3 regions of the Streptomyces similanensis genome follow, and region 2 is predicted to be linked to each of the others. Evidence: riboswitches for the same ligand, from Rfam matches in the RefSeq annotation. Region 2 holds a riboswitch; each other region holds the start of a gene.
What was found. A riboswitch is a leader RNA that binds a small molecule or an ion and turns the genes downstream of it on or off. The one in region 2 is predicted to bind cobalamin.

Region 1: linked by a shared signal. The riboswitch ahead of ABEB07_RS01800 (ribonucleoside-diphosphate reductase subunit alpha) and the one ahead of ABEB07_RS00220 (CbtB domain-containing protein) in region 2 are both predicted to bind cobalamin.
Region 3: linked by a shared signal. The riboswitch ahead of cobN (cobaltochelatase subunit CobN) and the one ahead of ABEB07_RS00220 (CbtB domain-containing protein) in region 2 are both predicted to bind cobalamin.

What each region holds. Positions count from the first base shown of each region.
Region 1 covers NZ_BAABKC010000006.1:31,925-37,246, forward strand. The annotation lists gene ABEB07_RS01780 (GntR family transcriptional regulator) at 1-612, shown strand, start outside; gene ABEB07_RS01785 (DUF3311 domain-containing protein) at 790-1,053, shown strand; gene mctP (monocarboxylate uptake permease MctP) at 1,050-2,678, shown strand; gene ABEB07_RS01795 (GNAT family N-acetyltransferase) at 2,852-3,358, shown strand; cobalamin riboswitch at 3,421-3,557, shown strand; gene ABEB07_RS01800 (ribonucleoside-diphosphate reductase subunit alpha) at 3,679-5,322, shown strand, end outside.
Region 2 covers NZ_BAABKC010000001.1:46,197-51,518, reverse strand. The annotation lists gene ABEB07_RS00230 ((2Fe-2S) ferredoxin domain-containing protein) at 1-109, shown strand, start outside; gene ABEB07_RS00225 (enoyl-CoA hydratase/isomerase family protein) at 237-1,289, shown strand; cobalamin riboswitch at 1,340-1,488, shown strand; gene ABEB07_RS00220 (CbtB domain-containing protein) at 1,524-1,745, shown strand; gene ABEB07_RS00215 (CbtA family protein) at 1,767-2,519, shown strand; gene ABEB07_RS00210 (hypothetical protein) at 2,614-2,901, shown strand; gene metX (homoserine O-acetyltransferase MetX) at 3,022-4,173, opposite strand; gene ABEB07_RS00200 (bifunctional o-acetylhomoserine/o-acetylserine sulfhydrylase) at 4,179-5,322, opposite strand, start outside.
Region 3 covers NZ_BAABKC010000067.1:13,777-19,098, forward strand. The annotation lists gene cobN (cobaltochelatase subunit CobN) at 1-3,140, opposite strand, end outside; cobalamin riboswitch at 3,204-3,357, opposite strand; gene cobG (precorrin-3B synthase) at 3,403-4,686, shown strand; gene ABEB07_RS22590 (precorrin-8X methylmutase) at 4,683-5,322, shown strand, end outside.

The DNA of each region.
Region 1 (5,322 bases), on a different contig from region 2:
GCCGAGTTCGACACCTCGCGCACCACCGTGCGCCAGGCGCTCCAGGAACTGGTGGTCGAAGGCCGGCTGGAGCGCATCCAGGGCAAGGGCACCTTCGTCGCCAAGCCGAAGGTCTCCCAGGCGCTGCAACTCACCTCCTACACCGAGGACATGCGCGCCCAGGGCCTTGAGCCGACCTCGCAGCTGCTGGACATCGGCTACATCACCGCCGACGACCGGCTCGCCGAGCTGCTCGACATCACGGCCGGCGGCCGGGTGCTGCGCATCGAGCGGCTGCGGATGGCCAACGGCGAGCCCATGGCCATCGAGACCACCCATCTGTCGGCCAAGCGCTTCCCGGCGCTGCGCCGCAGCCTGGTGAAGTACACCTCCCTCTACACCGCTCTCGCCGAGGTCTACGACGTCCACCTCGCCGAGGCCGAGGAGACCATCGAGACCTCGCTGGCCACCCCGCGCGAGGCCGGGCTGCTCGGCACCGACGTGGGCCTGCCGATGCTGCTGCTGTCCCGCCACTCGCTGGACCGCGCGGGCGAGCCGGTGGAGTGGGTGCGCTCGGTCTACCGCGGCGACCGCTACAAGTTCGTCGCGCGCCTGAAGCGCCCGGTGGACTGACCCGGCGGACCGGGCCGCCGGCCGGACCCGGCCGAGTCCGTTCGACCGCGCCGGCCGGCCGTGCGCGGCGGACGTCAACCGGTATGCGGACAAGGGGTTCCGTTTCCTCGGCGCCGTGACCTAGATTGCCTGCGCATCGCACCGATGGTCTGGGTCAGCGAGGGGACGGAGCCGCACATGTCAGATGCCTCAGGAGCCGGCGGAGGGGCGGTGACGCCCGTGCGGGTCGTCATCGGCCTCTGCCTCGTCGCCCCGTTCGTGGCGATGCTGTGGGTCGGTTCGTACGCGAAGACCGACCCGGCGTTCATCGGCATCCCGTTCTTCTACTGGTACCAGATGCTGTGGGTGATCATCTCCACGATCCTCACGGTGCTCGCCCACCGGCTCTGGCAGCACGACCAGCGCGCCCGCGCGACCCGGAAGGACGGTGCGGCGCGATGAAGGACGGCGTCAACGGCGTCGCGCTCGGCGTCTTCATCTTCTTCTTCGTCCTGGTCACCGCCATGGGCTTCCTCGCCGCCCGCTGGCGCCGCGCCGAGAACGAGCACAGCCTCGACGAATGGGGCCTGGGCGGCCGGTCGTTCGGCACCTGGGTCACCTGGTTCCTGCTCGGCGGCGACCTGTACACGGCGTACACCTTCGTGGCCGTGCCCGCGGCGATCTACGCGACCGGCGCGGCCGGCTTCTTCGCGGTGCCGTACACGATCCTGGTCTACCCGCTGATCTTCACCTTCCTGCCGCGCCTGTGGTCGGTCTCGCACCGGCACGGGTACGTGACGACCTCCGACTTCGTGCGCGGGCGGTTCGGCTCCAAGGGCCTGTCGCTGGCGGTGGCGCTCACCGGCATCCTCGCCACCATGCCGTACATCGCGCTGCAACTGGTCGGCATCCAGGCGGTGCTGGACGTGATGGGCGTCGGCGGCGGCGAGAACACCAACTGGTTCGTCAAGGACCTGCCGCTGCTGATCGCCTTCGGCGTGCTGGCGGCGTACACGTACTCCTCGGGGCTGCGCGCGCCGGCGCTGATCGCGTTCGTGAAGGACGCGCTCATCTACATCGTCATCGCGGTCGCGATCATCTACATCCCGATCAAGCTGGGCGGCTTCGACGACATCTTCGCCAAGGCCGGCGACGCCTTCGCGCAGACCAACCCGGCCACCGGCAAACCGCGCGGCGCGGTCGTGCCCGGCGAGGCGAACCAGTGGACGTACGCCACGCTCGCCCTGGGCTCCGCGCTGGCGCTGTTCATGTACCCGCACTCGATCACCGCGACGCTGTCCTCGAAGAGCCGTGAGGTGATCCGCCGCAACACCACGATCCTGCCGCTGTACTCGCTGATGCTGGGCCTGCTCGCGCTGCTGGGCTTCATGGCGATCGCGGCGGGCGTGAAGGTGCAGAACGGGCAGCTGGCGATCCCGCAGCTGTTCGAGGACATGTTCCCGGACTGGTTCGCGGGCGTGGCCTTCGCGGCCATCGGCATCGGCGCGCTGGTGCCGGCCGCCATCATGTCGATCGCGGCGGCGAACCTGTTCACCCGCAACATCTACAAGGACTTCATCAAGCAGGACGCCACGCCGAAGCAGGAGGCCCAGGTCTCCAAGATCGTGTCGCTGCTGGTGAAGGTGGGCGCGCTGGTCTTCGTCCTGACGATGGACAAGACGGTCGCCATCAACTTCCAGCTGCTGGGCGGCATCTGGATCCTCCAGACCTTCCCGGCGCTAGTGGGCGGCCTGTTCACCCGCTGGTTCCACCGCTGGGCGCTGCTCGCCGGCTGGGCGGTCGGCATGGTCTACGGCACGCTCGCGGCCTACGGCGTCGCCTCGCCGACCCAGAAGCACTTCGGCGGCTCGGCCAAGGAGATCCCGGGCATCGGCGAGATCGGCTACATCGGCCTGACGGCGTTCGTGCTCAACGTGGTCGTCACGGTGGTCCTGACCTTCGTCCTGCGGGCGCTGAAGGCGCCCGAGGGCGTCGACGAGACCAGCCCGGAGGACTACGTCAAGGACGCGGGCGACCCCGGCGTCGCGGTGGAGCTGCCCCCGGCCACGGCCGGCAGCGCCCACTGATCCCGCACGGACGCTTGAAGGGCCGCCGGAGCACTCTCCGGCGGCCCTTCGCCGTCCCCGTGCGCCACGACTCCGGACGGATGCCGTGGGCACGGCCCCGGACGGCCCCGGGCGGCCTCACGGCGCCGGAAAACCAGCGGTCCGCCGTCGTGCAACTGCGGCAGACTCCGCACATGGACATCGTGGTGCGGCGGGCCGAGCCCGCGGAGTACGGGGTGGTCGGGGAGATCACCGCTCGGGCCTATCTGCGGGACGGGCTGCTCGACTTCGGGGAGGACGACGCGTATCTCGGGGTGCTGCGGGACGTGGCCGGGCGGGCCGCCGCGGCCGAGGTGCTGGTGGCCGTGCGGGACGGCGGCGTGCTCGGCGCGGTCGCCTTCGTGCCGTCGGGCGGCGCCATGGCCGACATCGCCGGACCCGGGGAGGCCGAGATCCGGATGCTCGCGGTCGATCACGCGGCCCGCGGCCGGGGCGTCGGGGAGGCGCTCGTACGGGCCTGTGTCGACCGTGCGCGGGCCACCTCGGGGTGCGCACGCCTGGTCCTGTCCACCCAGCCGACGATGCACGCCGCCCACCGCCTCTACGAGCGCCTCGGCTTCGCGCGCACCCCCGACCGCGACTGGAAGCCCCTGCCGGACCTCCTGGACCTCTCCCTGCTCACCTACGCGTTGCACCTCTGACACGCTGCGCAGTCACCACGACACTACATATGGGGGTGGCTCCCTCACCCGGCACAAGATGTATGCTCGTGCTCGCTGTCGTCGCAGGGGAATCCGGTGCGAATCCGGAACTGTCCCGCAACGGTGTACACGTACACATGTGCCCTTATGGCCGGGTACGTGCGTCAGTCCGAGGACCTGTCGACAGTGCGCCCGGCCGTCCGGTCCGGGTGCCGACGTCCGGGCCTCGTGGAATGGGCCGGTGGACGCGACGCCGCGTGCGCTCGTGTACTGCCGCATGCCCTCGGCGAGGCCCCGTGCCGAGCGAGGGAGAGCCCCAAGTGACCATCGCGCCTGCGGATCCGGCTTCAGTCGTCCACCGCCTGGAGACCGACGGTCCCGGTGCCGCGCTGCTGCGGACCCTGACCGAGCTGACCGCCGACCTCCCCGACGCCGACCCCGGCCGGGTCGCCGCCGCCGCGCTGCGCGGCCGCTCCGCGCACGCCGACGAGGCCGAGCTGCGCGAGCTGGCCACCGAGGCGTCCGCCGGGCTCATCTCCGAGGACCCCGCCTACTCGCGGCTGGCGGCCAGGCTGCTGACCCTCGCCATCCGCGCCGAGGCCGCCTCGCAGGGCGTCACCCGCTTCACCGAGGCGATCACGGTCGGCCACCGCGAGGGGCTGGTCGCGGACCGCACCGCCGCGTTCGTGCGGCTGCACGCCGCGCGGCTCGACGCGGCCGTCGACCCGGCCGCCGACGACCGCTTCGGCTACTTCGGCCTGCGCACCCTGCACAGCCGCTACCTGCTGCGGCACCCGATCACCCGCAAGGTGATCGAGACGCCCCAGCACTTCATGCTGCGGGTGGCGAGCGGCCTCGCACAGGACGACACCGCCCCTTCCGTGGACGAGGTCACGGCGCTCTACGGGCTCATGAGCCGCCTCGACTACCTGCCCTCCTCCCCCACGCTCTTCAACTCCGGCACCCGGCACCCCCAGATGTCGTCCTGCTACCTGCTCGACTCCCCGCAGGACGAGCTGGACAGCATCTACGACCGCTACCACCAGGTCGCCCGCCTCTCCAAGCACGCCGGCGGCATCGGCATCGCCTACTCCCGCGTCCGTTCGCGCGGTTCGCTGATCCGCGGCACCAACGGCCACTCCAACGGCATCGTGCCGTTCCTGAAGACCCTGGACGCCTCGGTGGCCGCCGTGAACCAGGGCGGCCGGCGCAAGGGCGCGGCCGCGGTCTACCTGGAGACCTGGCACTCCGACATCGAGGAGTTCCTGGAGCTGCGGGACAACACCGGCGAGGACGCCCGCCGCACCCACAACCTGAACCTGGCGCACTGGATCCCGGACGAGTTCATGCGCCGGGTCGACGAGGACGCGCGGTGGTCGCTGTTCTCGCCCGCGGACGTGCCCGAGCTGGTGGACCTGTGGGGCGCGGAGTTCGACGCCGCCTACCGCGCGGCCGAGGCGAAGGGCCTGGCCAGGAAGACGATGCCGGCCCGCGAGCTGTATGGCCGGATGATGCGCACCCTGGCGCAGACCGGCAACGGCTGGATGACCTTCAAGGACGCCGCCAACCGCACCGCCAACCAGACGGCCGAGCCGGGCCACGTGATTCACTCCTCGAACCTGTGCACGGAGATCCTGGAGGTCACCGACGACGGCGAGACCGCGGTGTGCAACCTGGGCTCGGTCAACCTGGGCGCGTTCGTGCGCGCCGGGGACGACGGGAGCGACGGGAGCGAGGGTGCCATCGACTGGGAGCGGCTGGACGAGACCGTCCGCACCGCCGTGACCTTCCTGGACCGCGTGGTCGACATCAACTTCTACCCGACCGAGCAGGCGGGCCGCTCCAACGCCCGCTGGCGGCCGGTCGGCCTGGGCATGATGGGCCTCCAGGACGTCTTCTTCAAGCTGCGCCTGCCCTTCGACTCCGCCGAGGCGAAGGCCCTGTCCACCCGGATCGCCGAGCGG
Region 2 (5,322 bases):
CGAGGACATCGTCACCTGGGTGCGCGCCGGCGGCCCCGGCGTCGCGCCCCGGCCGGACATCCTCGACCTGTACGCCTTCACCCCGCCACGCCGCCGCACGGACCCCTGAAGCCGTGGCCGTACCCCGGACACCGCGCCGAGAAGACCGTCCGCGACCAGCGGGTGCACCAGACCAGGGAAGGAACCAACGAGAACATGCGCGTCATCGTGGCCCGCGGCCTGACGGAGGCGTTCGGATGAGCGCCACCGAGGCCCCCGTCCTCTTCCACACCGCCGGACGGGCCGCCCACATCACCCTCAACCGGCCCCGAGCCATCAACGCGCTCACCCACGAGATGGTGCGCCGCATCGACGCCGCGCTCACCGTCTGGGAGCACGATCCGGCGGTGGAGACCGTCGTCGTCAGCGGCGCGGGGGAGCGGGGTCTGTGCGCGGGCGGTGACATCCGCGCCATCCACGACGACGCCCGTGACGGCGACGGTTCGGCGGCCGCCGCGTTCTGGCGCGACGAGTACCGGCTCAACGCCCGGATCGCCCGCTACCCCAAGCCGTACGTCGCCCTCATGGACGGCATCGTGATGGGCGGCGGCGTCGGCGTCTCCGCGCACGGCAGCGTGCGGATCGTCACCGAGCGCTCCCGGATCGCCATGCCCGAGACCGGCATCGGCTTCGTCCCGGACGTCGGCGGCACCCACCTGCTGGCCCTCGCCCCGGGCGAACTGGGCACCCACCTCGCCCTGACCGGCGCGCAGATCGGCGCCGACGACGCCCTGCTGTGCGGCCTCGCCGACCACTACCTCCCCTCCACCCACCTCACCGACCTCCTCACCGACCTCGCCGACCTGCCCGTGCACGACGCCCTGGAACGCCACGTACAGCAGCCCGCGGAAGGCGAGTTGGCCGCCCGGCGGGAGTGGATCGACGCCTGCTACGCCGCCGACACCGTCGAGGAGATCGTCGACCGGCTGCGCGGCTACGGCGAACCGGCCGCCGAACAGACCGCGAAAACCCTGCTGACCAGGTCGCCCACCTCCCTGAAGGTGACCCTCGCCGCGCTGCGCCGGGCCCGCCGCCTCGGCTCGCTGGAGCGGGTCCTCGACCAGGAGTACCGCGTCTCCCGCGCCTGCCTGCGCGGCCCCGACCTGGTGGAGGGCATCCGCGCCCAGGTCATCGACAAGGACCGCGACCCGCACTGGTCGCCGCGGACCCTGGCCGAGGTCCCGGAGGCCGACGTCGAGCGTTTCTTCGCACCCCTCGGCGACCGGGAACTCGGGCTGGCCTCGTCCTGAGGGCGCCACCCGGTGCGAGAGGAAGATCACTGCGGGTGGACGCGGTCTTGGCCCTGCCCGTCGCACACGGTACCGTCGACGCGATATAGACGAGGGCAAGACGGAAGCCGGTGCAAGTCCGGCACGGTCGCGCCACTGTGAGCGGACGCCTCGGGGCGGTTCGCGAGTCAGACCCGTAGTCCTCGTCCTGTGCACCACCGAGATGGGACGCGAACTCCCAGAGGAGGCCCTGCCATGGCGCAGCACGTCGCCCAGCCGACCGCCACCACCCCCGTCGTTCCCGCCAAGCTGCCGCTGAAGGCGATAGCTCCCTGGGCGGTCTTCGTCGGCATCCTGATGCTGATCCTGCTCTACTTCGTCGGCGCCGAGCAGGGCGCCACCTCCGTGTTCAGCGGCACGGACGTCCACGAGTGGGTGCACGACGCCCGCCACCTGCTCGGCTTCCCCTGCCACTGACGCGAGGGACGCCGCACGCCCATGAACTCCGCAACCGTCAGAAACCTGCTCGTCCGCGGCATGCTCGCCGGCCTCGCGGCCGGTGTGCTCGCCCTGGTCGTCGCCTATCTCCTCGGTGAGCCGAGCGTCGACAAGGCGATCAGCTTCGAGGACGCCCATTCCCACGAGCACGAGATGGAAGTCGTCTCGCGCTCCTTGCAGTCCACCGCCGGTCTCGCCACCGGCGTCCTGGTCTACGGCGTCGCCTTCGGCGGCATCGCCGCGCTCGCCTACTGCTTCGCGCTCGGCCGCGTCGGCCGCTTCTCGCCGCGGGCCACCGCGCTGCTGCTGTCCGGCTGCGCGCTGCTCGCCGTGTACGTCGTGCCGTTCCTGAAGTACCCGGCCAACCCGCCGTCGGTCGGCGACCCCGACACCATCGGCAAGCGGACCACCCTGTACTTCCTGATGATGGTGCTCAGCGTGCTCCTGGCGGTCGCCGCCGCCATCCTCGGCAAGCGCCTGGCGCCCAGCCTGGGCACCTGGTGGGCGACGGTCGTGGCGGTGGCCGCGTTCGCCGTCGTGATCGGGCTCGCCTACGCGTTCCTGCCGGTCATCAACGAGGTGCCGGCGGACTTCCCGGCCGCCCTGCTGTGGCGGTTCCGGCTCTCCGCACTGGCCATCCAGTCCGCGCTGTGGGGCGGATTCGGTCTGCTCTTCGGCGAGTTGGCCGAGCGGCAGCTCAACCCCAAGCCCGCGAAGGCGGACTCCGGCCGAGCGGTTCCGGCCGCCAACTGAATCCTTCCGAACAGCAAGAGGGCCCGTCGGAACCATCCGGGGGCCCTCTCGCGTTCTCCGGGGCGACCACCCGGGCGAGGAACGGAGAACCCCCGTGGCGAAACGTCGCCAACCGCGCCGCATCACCCTCGGCGGCCGCGAGGCGGTCGCCCTCACGGTGGAGGAGTACGAGCAACTCATCGCCAGCCGACGGCAGATCGGCGGTCAGAGCGCACGGGTGCGGGTCCTCGCCCACGAGGCCAAGCGCACCGAACAGCTCCTGCACGACCTGGAGTCGCTGATCGGCCCGCCGCACGAGAGCTGCGCCCACGAACCGGACACCACCTGCCTGCGGTGCGCGGTGGCGGCCCTGCTCCGCCGCCACCGGACGCCCTCGCCCTGACCAACCGGTGCCCCTGACCACCCGGTGCCCCTGACCACCCGGTGACCCTGACCACCCGGTGACCCTGACGGCCCCGCCGCCCCTGCGACCCCGGCGGGCCGGCCCCCACCCGCCGGGCGGTCACACCGCCGGGCCGAGGAGTTCGGCGACGAGGGCGGCGACCTGCTCCACCTCGATGAGGAAGCCGTCGTGACCGTACGGGGACTCGATCACCCGGAGGCGGTCGGCGGCGGCGATGCCGGCCGCCAACTCGGCCTGCTGGTACAGCGGATAGAGACGGTCCGTGTCCACCCCGGCGACGAGCGTCGGCGCGGTCACCCGCCTCAGGGCGGCGCGCGTCCCGCCGCGACCGCGGCCGACGTCATGGCTGTTCATGGCCTCGGTGAGGGTGACGTAGCTGCCCGCGTCGAAGCGGCGTACGAGCTTGGCGGCGTGGTGGTCGAGATAGGACTCGACCTGGTAGCGGCCGCCGTTCCAGGGGTCCTCCGCGCCCTGCGGCGTCCGGCCGAAGCGGCCGCGCAGCTCCGGTTCGCTGCGGTAGGTGACGTGGGCGAGGCGGCGGGCGAGGCCGAGCCCGGCGTGCGGGCCGCGTCCGGGGCCCGCGTCGTGGTAGTCGCCGCCCCGCCAGTGCGGATCGTCGCGTACGGCGCGCAGCTGGATGTTCGCCCACGCGATCTGCTCCGCGCTCGCCGCGGCCGTCGTGGCGAGCAGCAGCAGCGCCCCCGTCCGCTCCGGATGCGCCACGGCCCACTCCAGCGCCCGCATCCCGCCCATCGACCCGCCGACGACCAGCGCCCAGCGGTCGATGCCGAGCGCGTCGGCCAAGTCCGCCTCGACGGCCACTTGGTCACGTTGCGTCAGGAACGGGAAGCGGCCGCCCCAGTGGCGTCCGCCGGGGTCGGGGGAGGACGGGCCGGTGCTGCCCTGGCAGCCGCCGAGGACGTTCGGCGCGACGACGAACCAGCGGTCCGGGTCGAGCGCGCGCCGGGCGCCGATCAGCCCGTCCCACCAGCCGGGGCTGGGATGGCCGGGGCCGGCCGGGCCCGCGACGTGGCTGTCGCCGGTCAGCGCGTGCAGCACCAGCACCGCGTTGGACCGGTCCGGCGCCGGCCGCCCCCACGTCTCGAACGCCAGCCGCACTCCCGGGAGTTCGCCGCCCGCCTCCAGCGCGAGCGGCGAGGCGCGCTCGTACCACCGGCGGCGGCCGGGCGGGTCCCCCTCCCGCCAGGCCCCGGAGGCCGGCGGGAGGGGGACCTCGGAGGACGTCAGCACGGTGTTCAGGACGCGCCCTTCGCCGCGCGGAACCCCGCCTCCAGGTCGGCCTTCAGATCGGCGAGGTTCTCCAGCCCGACCGACAGGCGCACCAGGCCCGGGGCGGCGCCGGTGGCCGCCGCCTGCTCCTCGTCCAGCTGGCTGTGCGTGGTCGAGGCCGGGTGGATGATCAGGCTGCGCACATCGCCGATGTTGGCGAGGTGGCTGAAGAGCTCGACCGCGTCCACGAACCGCTTCCCCGCCTCCACGCCGTCCCGCAGCTCGAAGGAGACCAGCGCGCCCGCACCCCGGGGCAGGTACGTGCGCCCCGCCTCGTACCACGCGCTGGACTCCAGCCCCGGGTAGTGCACCGCGGCCACCTCGTCCCGCTGCTCCAGCCACTGGGCCAGCGCCAGCGCGTTGGCCGAGTGCCGCTCGATGCGCAGGCTCAGCGTCTCCACGCCTTGCAGCAGCAGGAAGGCGGAGTGCGGGGAGAGGGCCGGACCGAGATCGCGCAGCAGCTGCACCCGCAGCTTGACGGCGAAGGCGCCCGGGCCGAGCGCCGGCCAGTACCGCAGGCCGTGGTAGCTCGGGTCGGGCTCGTCGAAGTCCGTGAACCGCTCGGCGTGCGCACCGAAGTCGAAGGTGCCGCCGTCGACCACCACGCCCGCGATCGCCGTGCCGTGCCCGCCGAGGAACTTGGTCGCCGAGTGCACGACGACGTCCGCCCCGTGCTCGATGGGCCGCAGCAGGTACGGGGTCGGCAGGGTGTTGTCCACGATCAGCGGCAGCCCGGCCGCGTGCGCCACGTCCGCGACCGCCCGCACGTCGAGCACGTCACCGCGCGGGTTGCCCAGCGTCTCGGCGAACAGCGCCTTGGTGTTCGGCCGGATCGCCGCCCGCCACGCCTCGGCGTCGCCCGGGTCGTCCACGAACGACACCTCGACGCCCAGCTTCGGCAGCGTGTGCCGGAACAGGTTGTAGGTGCCGCCGTACAGCGACGTGCTGGAGACGATGTGGTCGCCGGCGCTCGCCACCGTCAGGATCGCCAGTGTCTCCGCCGCCTGCCCGGAGGCGAGCGCGACGGCCGCGACCCCGCCCTCCAGGGCCGCGATCCGCTGTTCGAAGACGTCCTGGGTGGGGTTGTGGATGCGGGTGTAGATGTTGCCC
Region 3 (5,322 bases), on a different contig from region 2:
GAGTCGGCGATGTCGTGCTCGCGGGTGTCGGTGTTCTTCGCCGCGACCGCGATCCGCCGGTACGCGGTCTCCATCTCCTCGCGGGCCGGGCGGCCGTCGAGTTCGCGGCCGTAGGCGTAGCCGCCCCAGACGGTGTAGACCTCGGCGAGGTCGGCGTCGGTGCGCCAGTCGCGGGAGTCGATGAGCTGGAGCAGTCCGGCGCCGTAGGTGCCGGGGCGGGAGCCGAAGATGCGGGTGGTGGCGCGGCGTTCGTCGCCGTGGGCCGCCAGGTCCGCCTGCACGTGGGTGCGCACGTGGTTGGTCTCGGCCGGTTCGTCGAGTGAGGCCGCCAGGCGTACGGCGTCGTCCAGCAGGCCGATGGTGTGCGGGAAGGCGTCGCGGAAGAAGCCGGAGATGCGCAGGGTGACGTCGATGCGCGGGCGGCCCAGTTCCTCGTACGGGATGGGCTCAAGGCCGGTCACACGGCGCGAGGCGTCGTCCCAGACGGGGCGGACGCCGAGCAGGGCGAGCGCCTCGGCGACGTCGTCGCCGGCGGTGCGCATGGCGCTGGTGCCCCACAGGGACAGGCCGACGGAGGTGGGCCAGGCGCCGTTGTCGGCGCGGTAGCGCTGGAGGAGGGAGTCGGCGAGGGCCTGTCCGGTCTCCCAGGCGAGGCGGGAGGGGACGGCCTTGGGATCGACGGAGTAGAAGTTGCGGCCGGTCGGCAGGACGTTGACCAGGCCGCGCAGCGGGGAGCCGGAGGGGCCGGCCGGGACGAAGCCGCCGGCCAGGGCGTGCACGGTGTGGTCCAGCTCCGCCGTGGTCGCCGCGAGCCGGGGGACGACCTCGCGGGCGGCGAACTCAAGGACGGCGGCGACATGTTCGCCGTGCTCGACGGGGACGGCGGCCGGGTCCCAGTGCGCGTCCTCCATCGCCTTCACCAGGGCCCGCGCCTGCTCCTCGGCCGCGTCGGCCGTCGTGCGGGTCGCGGCGGACTCGTCCAGGCCGAGGGCCTCGCGCAGACCGGGGAGGGCGGTGGTGCCGCCCCAGATCTGGCGGGCGCGCAGGATGGCGAGGACGAGGTTGACGCGGTCCTCGCCGGCGGGCGCGGTGCCGAGGACGTGGAGGCCGTCGCGGATCTGGGCGTCCTTGACCTCGCAGAGCCAGCCGTCGACGTGGAGGAGGAAGTCGTCGAAGCCGTCGTCGTCGGGGCGGTCGTCCAGGCCGAGATCGTGGTCGAGGCGGGCGGCCTGGATGAGGGTCCAGATCTGGGCGCGGATGGCGGGCAGCTTGGCCGGGTCCATGGCGGAGATCTGTGCGTACTCGTCGAGGAGTTGTTCCAGCCGTGCGATGTCGCCGTAGGAGTCGGCGCGGGCCATGGGCGGGACGAGGTGGTCGACGAGGGTCGCGTGGGCGCGGCGTTTGGCCTGGGTGCCTTCGCCGGGGTCGTTGACCAGGAAGGGGTAGACCAGGGGGAGGTCGCCGAGGGCGGCGTCGGGGCCGCAGGCGGCGGAGAGGCCGGCGTTCTTGCCGGGCAGCCATTCCAGGTTGCCGTGCTTGCCGAGGTGGATCATCGCGTCGGCGCCGAAGCCGCCGTCGGTCTGCGGGGCGGCGATCCACCGGTAGGCGGCCAGGTAGTGGTGGGACGGCGGGAGGTCGGGGTCGTGGTAGATGGCGATCGGGTTCTCGCCGAAGCCGCGCGGGGGCTGGATGAGGATGAGCAGGTTGCCGAAGCGCAGGGCCGCCAGGACGATGTCGCCCTCCTTGTCGCGGCTGCGGTCGACGAACATCTCGCCGGGCGGCGGGCCCCAGTGCTCCTCCACCGCCGTGCGCAGGCTCTCGGGCAGGGTCGCGAACCAGCGGCGGTAGTCGGCGGCCGGGATGCGCACCGGGTTGCGCGCCAACTGCTCCTCGGTGAGCCAGTCCTGGTCGTGGCCGCCCGCCTCGATGAGCGCGCGGATCAGTTCGTCGCCGTCGCCCGAGGCCAGGCCGGGGACGTCGACCCCGCCGAAGTCGTATCCCTCGTCCCGCAGGCGGCGCAGCAGGGCGACGGCGCTGGCGGGGGTGTCCAGGCCGACGGCGTTGCCGATGCGGGAGTGCTTGGTCGGGTAGGCGGACAGGACGAGGGCGAGACGCTTGCGGACGGGCGGGATGTGGCGAAGCCGGGCGTGGCGTACGGCGATTCCGGCGACGCGGGCGGATCGCTCGGGGTCGGCGACGTAGGCGGGCAGGCCGTCGGCGTCGATCTCCTTGAAGGAGAACGGCACGGTGATCAGGCGGCCGTCGAACTCGGGCACGGCGATCTGGCTGGCCGCGTCGAGCGGGGAGACGCCCTCGTCGTTCTCCTCCCATGTCGTGCGCGAGCTGGTCAGGCACAGGGCCTGCAGGATCGGGACGTCCAGCGCGGTGAGCGCGCCGGCGTCCCAGGACTCGTCGTCCTGCCCGGCCGACGCCTCGGCGGGCCTGGTGCCGCCGGCCGCCAGCACGGTGGTGACGATCACGTCGGCGGCGCGCAGTTCGTCGATCAGCTCCGGCTCGGGGGCGCGCAGGGAGGCGACGTAGAGGGGCAGCGGGCGGCCGCCCGCGTCCTCGACGGCGTCGCACAGGGCGTGGACGAAGGCCGTGTTGCCGCTCATGTGGTGGGCGCGGTAGTAGAGCACGGCGACGGTCGGGCCGTCTGCCTTCGGCTCCGGGCGCTGCAAGGGTCCCCAGGAGGGGGCGGGGGCGGGCGCGTCGAATCCGTGGCCGGTGAGCAGCACCGTGTCGGAGAGGAACCGGGCCAGGTGTTCCAGGTTGGCGGGGCCGCCGTGGGCGAGGTAGGCGTGTGCCTCGGCGGCGATGCCGATGGGGACGGTGGAAGCGGCCATCAGCTGCGCGTCGGGGGCCTGTTCACCGGTGAGGACGATGACCGGGCGCCCGTCCGCGAGGAGCAGGTCCAAGCCGTCCTGCCAGGCTCGGATCCCGCCGAGAAGGCGAACGACGACGAGCCCGACGCCGTCGAGGAGGGCCGGAAGCCGGTCCAGCGGAAGTCGGGCCGGGTTGGCGAAGCGGTAGGCGACCGGGCCGCCGGCCGCGCGGGCGCTGAGCAGGTCGGTGTCGGAGGTCGACAGGAGCAGGATGTCGCGGGCGTGCGGGGCACGCTCCCCGGACGGAGTGGGCATGCGTCGCCTGGCCTTCCTCGGGGTCCGCGCCCCGGGCGGTGTGGAATGAGTCACCCCGTCGGGCAGAGCCGACCCGGGAAAGGGAGTTCCTGACTCGCCCGGCCTTCGAGGGGCCGGGCTCACAGTGGCGGGACCGTGCCGGATTCACACCGGCTTCCTCCCCTGTCGCCGTGCGGGCGATCGGTGGACCGGGTGATCCACCGGGGATCATAGTAAGGGTCACGGAATGCGCGCAGGGCGTACATCGGGTGTGATCGTAGGTATGCTCACCGCCATGCCCACGGCAATGCCTCCTTCGTCGTCCCAGGCCACACCGGCCGCGCGGGACCGCGGTGACGCGTGCCCCGGGACGCTGCGGCTGCACACGGCGGACGACGGAGCGCTGGCCCGTGTCCGGCTGCCCGGCGGCGTACTGACCGCGGATCAGGCGCGGGCTCTCGGCGACGCCGCGCGCCGGCTGGGCGACGGCGATCTGCACCTGACCTCGCGAGGCAATGTGCAGCTGCGCGGACTGGCACAGGGGTGCGGTGCGGAACTGGCGGCCGTGCTGGACTCGGCCGGGCTGCTGCCCTCGTGGGAGCACGAACGGGTGCGGAACATCGTCGCCTCGCCGCTGTCCGGCCTCGACGGCGGTGGTCTGCGGGACGTACGGCCCTGGCTGACGGCCCTGGACGCCGCGTTGTGCGCGAGTGACACCGCGACGGGCCTGTCGGGGCGGTTCCTGTTCGCCTTGGACGACGGGCGCGGTGACGTGGCCGCACTCGGTGCGGACGTCACCGTGCGCGCGGTCGCGGAAACGGGGGCGTGGCTCGCCCCCGGGTCGGTCCGCGTGGCCGCCGGGGACACGGCACGCGCGGCGCTGGCGGCCGCCGAGGCGTTCCTCGACGCGGCGCGCTCGCAGGGAGCACGAGCCTGGCGGATTTCCGAACTCATGCTGCCCGAGGGTGAGATGGACCGCCTGGTGCGCGATCGCCTGACTGCTGAGGGGATCGGCCACGAGGAGTCGCCCCAGCCGGCCGGCGTCCTCGACGGCCCGCGGCCAGGTGTCGTCGAAGGTGCGCTGTCCGTGCACGTGCCGCTGGGGAGGCTCTCGGCCCGACAGTGGGACGAGCTGGCCCGTGTGTGCGTGACCGAGCTGCGGCTGACGCCCTGGCGCGGTGTCGTCGTTCCCCTGGGGAACGCGTCCGCGGCACAGGCGGCCGAGACGTTCGCCCGTCTCGGCGCGGCCGGCCTGGTGACCGATCCCTCCTCTCCCTGGCTCGGCGTGGGCGCGTGCGTCGGCCGCCCCGGATGCGCCAAGGCGCACGCCGACGTACGGGCGGACGCGGCGCTGTCGCTGGAAGCGACCGACGGTGTCGGCCTCCCCGTGTACTGGTCCGGGTGCGAACGGCGCTGCGGTCACCCCCGCGGCGACCACGTCGACGTGGTCGCGACACCGGGCGGGGGTTACCGCGTGTCGGCCGCCACGACCGACCGGAGAGCGCGGACCGTTCCCACCGCCCGACCCGCCCTGATACGCGCCGCCCTGGCGGCGATCACCTCATGAACCGCACGACGACCGAGAGCAGCGAGAAGAACACCGTGACCACCCACGTCTACGAGAAGGACGGCGCGGCCATCTACCGCCAGTCCTTCGCCACCATCCGCGCCGAGGCTGACCTCGCGCACCTGCCCGCGGACGTCGGTCAGGTCGCGGTGCGCATGATCCACGCCTGCGGGATGGTGGACCTAGTCCGGGACCTGTCCTACTCGCCCTCGGTGGTGTCCCGGGCCCGCGAGGCGCTGCGCGCCGGGGCGCCGATCCTGTGCGACGTGCAGATGGTGGCCAGCGGCGTCACCCGCAAGCGGCTGCCCGTCGGCAACGACGTGCTGTGCACGCTGTCCGACCCGGCCGTCCCGGAGCTGGCCGCGAAGCTCGGCACCACGCGCAGTGCCGCCGCGCTCGAACTGTGGCGCGACCGGCTGGACGGAGCGGTCGTCGCGGTCGGCAACGCGCCCACCGCCCTCTTCCGTCTCCTGGAGATGATCGAGGAGGGCGCGCCCCGCCCTGCCGCCGTCATCGGTGTGCCCGTCGGGTTCGTCGGCGCCGCCGAGTCCAAGGACGCGCTGGCCGCGCATCCGTCGGGGCTCGACCACCTGGTGGTGCGCGGTCGTCGCGGTGGCAGCGCCATCGCGGCCGCCG